2 regions of the Geobacillus sp. GHH01 genome follow, and region 1 is predicted to be linked to the other one. Evidence: riboswitches for the same ligand, from Rfam matches in the RefSeq annotation. Region 1 holds a riboswitch; the other holds the start of a gene.
What was found. Region 1 has a riboswitch for thiamine pyrophosphate ahead of tenA (thiaminase II). Riboswitches for the same ligand answer to the same signal wherever they lie in the genome.
Positions count from the first base shown of each region.

Region 2: another riboswitch for thiamine pyrophosphate. It lies ahead of thiC (phosphomethylpyrimidine synthase ThiC); the one in region 1 lies ahead of tenA (thiaminase II).

Region 1 is NC_020210.1:553,291-556,499, forward strand. Features, by position in the region: gene GHH_RS02845 (class I SAM-dependent rRNA methyltransferase) at 1-1,058, opposite strand, end outside; TPP riboswitch at 1,201-1,308, shown strand; gene tenA (thiaminase II) at 1,415-2,098, shown strand; gene GHH_RS02855 (ECF transporter S component) at 2,122-2,712, shown strand; gene GHH_RS02860 (ABC transporter ATP-binding protein) at 2,727-3,209, shown strand, end outside.
Region 2 is NC_020210.1:391,130-394,338, reverse strand. Features, by position in the region: gene thiC (phosphomethylpyrimidine synthase ThiC) at 1-1,395, opposite strand, end outside; gene GHH_RS19070 (hypothetical protein) at 1,373-1,531, shown strand; TPP riboswitch at 1,550-1,663, opposite strand; gene GHH_RS01985 (methyl-accepting chemotaxis protein) at 1,798-3,051, opposite strand.

The DNA.
Region 1 (3,209 bases):
AATGCCGCATCAGCGATCATTTCTTGAAATAGGTGCGGGCGGACGTGGTACGAGCAGCTTGATGTGACGAAAAAGCCGCCGTCTTTGACAAGCTTCAATCCGTTTAAGTTAATGTCTTTATAGCCGCGCAGCGCCTTCGGGACGGCATGGGCCGATTTCGCGAATGCCGGCGGGTCGATGATGACGACATCCCACTGTTTGCCGGCGCGCACTGATTCGCGCAAATAGTCGAAGGCGTTGGCGACGACAAATTCAACGTTCGTGAATCCGTTTAACGCGGCGTTCCGTTTCGCCGTTTCGATGGCATGTTCGGAAATATCGACGGCAGTAGCATGTTTTGCCCCATACAGACAAGCGTTTAGCATAAACGAGCCGGTATGGGTGAAGCAGTCGAGCACGGTTGTCTCCGGACCGATGAGCGGACGAAGAGCGGCGCGGTTTTGCCGTTGGTCGAAGAAAAAGCCGGTTTTTTGTCCGTTTTCAATATCGACGATGTATTTCACGCCGTTTTCCTCGATTTCGATTTCCGTTTCCGCTTCCCCGTACCAAAAGCCTTTTTCTTGTTTGAGACCCTCAAGCTCCCGAACGGACACATCGTTGCGCAAATAAATGGCCCTTGGGGCAAACACGTCAAGCAAGCCGCGCAAAATCCAGTCTTTCCGCCTTTCCATGCCGAGCGCCAAAATTTGCACAACAAGCACATCTTCATATTTGTCGACGATCAATCCGGGCAAAAAGTCGGCTTCGCCATAGACGGCGCGGCAGGAGCGAACGCCGGGAATCATCCGTTCACGGTACGCCCACGCCTGACGGATGCGGTCGATGAAAAAGCGCTCATCGAGTTCATCGTTTGGGTTTTGCGTCAAGACGCGGACGATGATTTGCGAAGCGGGGTTGATATATCCTTTCGCCAGCCAATAACCTTGATGATTGTAAACGTCAACGAAGTCGCCCGGCGTCGCATCGCCTTCGATGCGGTCGACTTCACTTCGAAAAATCCATGGATGCCCTTGCTCAAGCCGTTTTTTCCGTTCTCTTTTCAGGATGACCTTCGCCATCGTTTCCACTCCCATTCCGTCGTCAATTGCTGCGTTTCCATCATAGCGGATTGCAACGCATAGCGCAACGTCGGAGAAAAAAAGATTGACAATCGTTCGTGCCATGGTATGATTAAGTGTAAAGAAAACTGAAAATTGCACCATCATCCACTAGGGGGGCCTTTAGAAAGGCTGAGATCAAAGTGTGCCTTTGAGACCCTTAGCACCTGATCTGGGTAATGCCAGCGTAGGGAAGTGGAGGAGCAGCACAGCAAGGCTAGGCTTTGCCTTGCCAACGTCGCATGCCCACGCCGCTTTCTTTACGCCAATCGGCAAAGGAAGCGGCGTTTTTATTTTGCCAAAAAGGGGGAAAACGAATGTCATTTGCCAAACAATTGCGCCAAGCGGCCGATCCGATCTGGCAGGCGAGTTTCCGCCATCCGTTTGTTCAGGAGCTTGGCCAAGGGACGCTTGCGCGCGAGAAGTTTCGCTATTACGTGATGCAAGATGCCTATTATTTGCGCCATTTTGCCCGCGTGCAGGCGATCGGGGCGGCGAAATCGCCGGATTTGGCGACGACAGCCCGGTTGGCGCACCATGCACAAAGCACGTGCGAAGCCGAGCTGTCGCTGCATGAAACGTTCGCCGAGCTCTTGGGCATTACGGAAGAGGAAAGGGCGGCGTTCATTCCGGCGCCGACGGCGTACGCCTATACGTCGCACATGTACCGCGCGGCGTACGAAGGGCATCTCGGTGATGTTATCGCCGCCATTTTGCCGTGCTACTGGCTGTATTACGAAATTGGCGAGCGCTTGAAAATGTGCCGCCCGAATGATCCGATTTATGAAAAATGGATCGGCACCTACAGTTCGGACTGGTTCCGCTCGCTTGTGGAAGAGCAAATCGCGCGGCTTGACGACATCGCTGACGAGGTCACCGAAGAGGATCGCCATCGGATGAAGCAGCATTTCCTCATCAGCAGCGAATATGAGTACGAGTTTTGGGAGATGGCGTATCGGCTTGAGCAGTGGCCGTCGGCTGAATTGGCGGCGAGCCGTTGACGCAAGACAAGGAGGAGAACAGGATGGAAGTGAAGACAAAAGGGTTAAAATTGGCGGATATTTTAACGACGATCGTCATTGCGATTGTGTTTGGCATTATTTACAAATTATGGGGCCCGCTATATAGCGCGGTGGGAGCAGTAGGGTTTCATCTCGATCAACTCATTTACGGCATGTGGTTTATCGCCTCCTCGCTCGCTTATTTGCTCATTCGCAAGCCAGGGGTGGCGTTGCTCGCGGAGATTGCGGCTTCGTCCGGCGAGCTGATCATGGGATCGCAATGGGGGCTTGAAGTGCTCATTTACGGGGTCGTTCAAGGGCTGTTTGCCGAGCTCGTCTTTGCCGCCTTCCGCTATCGGCGCTTTGATGTGTTCGTTGTATCGCTCGGCGCGGTCGGGGCGACGATTGGCTCGCTCATCATGGACTTTTACAAAGGCTATATTGAGGCGCTCGCCCCATGGAATATGGCGCTCTTTTTGCTGGCGCGTTTTATCGGCGCCATCCTCATCTCCGGCGTGCTTGCTGTTTCATTGGCGAAAGCGCTCGAAAAAACCGGAGTGACGCAAATGTGGCGGCCGGCCTCGAAAGACGATTACGATGCATTGAACCGGTAAGGCGGCGAATGGCGATGAAACAAGCAATTGCGATTGATCGGCTGCGCCTGAAATTTCCCGGGAGCGACGGGCTGCTGTTTCGCGACTTGTCGCTTTCGATTGCCGAGGGGGAGAAAGTGCTCCTCCTTGGTCCGTCGGGATGCGGCAAGTCGACATTATTGCAAGTGATGGCTGGCATCATTCCCCACTCGATCGATGTGCCGATGAAAGCGGAGCGCCTTAAGCGGCCGGAACGGTGGGGCTATGTTTTCCAAGATCCTGATGCGCAATTTTGCATGCCGTATGCGGACGAGGAAATCGCTTTTGCCCTCGAAAATCGAAGCGTGCCGCGCCACGAGATGCCCGTCCGCATCCGTGCGCTGCTGAACCAAGTCGGTTTGGAGATCGCTCCGCATACTGATATTCATACGCTTTCCGGCGGGATGAAACAGCGGTTGGCGCTCGCTTCGGTGCTGGCGCTTGAGCCGGATGTCTTGTTTTTGGATGAGCCGACGGCG
Region 2 (3,209 bases), 160 kb from region 1:
ATCAGCCGCATGGGCGGCGATTTTATAGGCCACGACCCCGGCGCGTACGTCCTCTTTATTCGGCAGCCCTAAATGCTCTTTCGGCGTTACGTAACAAAGCATCGCCGTTCCATAAGCGCCAATGATGGCGGCGCCAATCGCCGACGTGATGTGATCGTATCCCGGCGCGATGTCGGTGACAAGCGGCCCTAACGTATAAAACGGCGCTCCATGGCAAATGTCCTGTTCCCGCTCGACATTTTCGCGAATTTTATGCATCGGAATGTGGCCCGGCCCTTCGATCATCACCTGCACATCATGCTTCCAGGCGATTTTCGTCAGCTCGCCAAGCGTTTCCAGTTCGGCAAACTGCGCCTCATCGTTCGCATCGGCGATGGAGCCGGGGCGCAAGCCGTCGCCAAGGGAGATCGCGACATCGTATTGTTTCAAAATCTCGCAGATTTCTTCAAAATGCGTATACAAAAAGTTTTCTTCATGATGGGCCAAACACCATTGGGCGATGATCGAGCCGCCGCGCGAGACGATGCCGGTCGTCCGGTTGGCGGTGAGCGGAATGTAATGAAGCCGCACACCGGCGTGGATCGTCATGTAGTCGACTCCTTGCTCCGCCTGCTCCATCAACGTCTCACGATACACGTCCCACGTTAACTTCTCCGGCACCCCTCCTACCTTTTCGAGCGCCTGATAAATCGGCACCGTTCCCACGGGGACCGGCGAATTGCGGATGATGTACTCGCGTGTTTCATGAATGTGTTTGCCGGTCGACAAATCCATGACCGTATCGGCGCCCCAACGCACCGCCCAAAGCAGCTTTTCCACTTCATCTTCAATCGAGGATGAAACGGCCGAGTTGCCGATATTGGCATTAATTTTCACATGGAAACGACGGCCGATGATCATCGGCTCACTCTCGGGGTGATTAATGTTCGCCGGAATGATCGCCCGTCCGGCCGCTACTTCCTGGCGAACGATTTCGGGGTCGATTCGTTCACGGATGGCGACGAACTCCATCTCTGGTGTGATGATTCCCCGTTTGGCATAATGCATTTGCGTTACGGTTTTTCCGGGCTTTGCCCTCAATGGACGGCGCACGAACGGCAGCGGGCGGACGCCGGCGGTCGCTGATGGCTTCACTTCTTCGACATCGCCGCGCTCAACAATCCAGTTGCGGCGAAGAGGCGGCAATCCTTTTTCGACGTCCGGCTCAAAATGAGGATCGGTGTATGGACCGGTTGTGTCATAGACGCGCACCGGCTCGTTTTCCACCGTTCCTTGCGGCGTTTTCGTCGGCGACAACACGATCTCTCTCATCGGCACGCGCACATCCTTGCGCGATCCTTCAATGTACACCTTGCGGCTAGCTGGAAATGACATGAACGAGCGGATGTTTTCCATGCGGCTTTCCTCCTTTGAAATGGTGGTTGAGACCTGCAGCCGCACCAGCAAAAGAGAGGCAAAAACGGGGGATATTTACGCAAAAACGGGTTCCGCAAAACGAACGGAACCCGATCAAGGCAAAAAGGCCAAATGAACAGCCTGTGCGTCCATCTGTTCCCGCTGCCTGCTTCCCTACGCTGGCATGACCCAGATCAGGTTCAAAGGGTCAAAGAACTTCATCGCGTTCTTTTCTCAGCCCGGCTCTCGGACTCCCCCAGCAGATAAGCGTATCACAATGATGACTGACTTTTTTATTTTATCAGGCAATTGGCAAAGATGCAAACCATTTTATTCCAAACGTTGACTCCCACACGTCGTTTGAAAGCCCCTCTTTCTCGAAGAAAGCGTCCTTTTCCTCACTCACACAGAAAATTTCTTCAGCATTGCCCGCATCTCGTCCGCCATCTGACCGAGCGATGTCGACGAAGAGGCGATTTCCTCGACGGAAGCCATTTGTTCCTGCGTCGCTGCCGATACGTTGGCCGCACCGGACGCTGACTGTTCGACAATATTGGTCATCTGTTGGAGTGCGTCGTTCACTTGGCGGGCATGCTCCGTCATTTGCTCGATGGCGGACGATACTTGTCCAATTTGTTTGCTCACTTGGCCGACCTCCTCGCGAATATGGGCAAATGATTGGCCGCATGCCGCCGCCACGTTCAATCCTTTCGCCACTTCGGAGATCACCTGTTCGGCAGACGCAACCGCCCGCTTCGTTTCTTCTTGAATGTAACCGATCAGCTCGGAAATTTGTTGCGCTGAGCGCGCTGATTGTTCTGCGAGCTTCCGCACTTCATCCGCGACAACCGCAAACCCTTTCCCTTGCTCGCCGGCGCGCGCCGCTTCGATCGCCGCATTGAGCGCCAACAAATTCGTCTGCGACGCAATGCCGGTGATCGCTTCCGTAATCTGTCCAATCTCGTTGGAGCGCTCCCCAAGCCCTTTCACCACCTGGCCGAGCGTTTGCACATGATCGTAAATGAACTGCATTTGCTCGGACATTTGTCCGATTGACTGCTTGCCGTCCTCTGCTTTCGCCGATGTTTTCTCAGCCCGGTGCGCCACTTCTTTCGTATGGAAAGCGACGTCGCTCAATGTTTGGGAAATATCATGCACGGACGCGGCGGTGGTGCGGACAGCATCGGCCTGCTCCTCCGCACTTGCCGCAAGCGTTTCCATCGTTGTCGCAATTTGCTCTGTCGCTTTCGTCGTCTGTTCGGCGACGGCGGCAAGCTGCTGAGAATATTGCGCTACTTCTTCGGCATGATGTTGGATTTGCCCCATCACACTTTGCCAAGCGTTTGCCATATCGTTTAACGACGCCGCAATCGGCCGCAGCTGCTGCACGCGATCAAGCGGTATGCGCACCGTCAAATCTCCGCTTGTCATCTTGCCTAAATGTTCGTTAATAACGGCAATCGGGGCAACAAACCGTCGATAGTTGAGCGTTGCCGAAACGAAGCCGAGCATCGCGCCAAACAGCACCGTAGCAACAAGCGTCCACCAAAATGCCGCCCCGCGAATGCCGTTGACCAGGCATGTGGCCATGCCGATCGCCGCTGTGCCAGGGATGACGATGAACATGGTGCGGATGATATAACTTGCTAATGACAAAACGCTCTCCTCCTTTTGCCATGATGCAAACACCTTTCTTATTTCTTTACCACATAAATAGATTCGTGAATGAACGTTCATTTTCCTTCCTAGCCCTAATCATGAATAGGGGTGGTTGCAAAGTTTTCTGATCTAACAAGGACCCGCTCAAAAACATC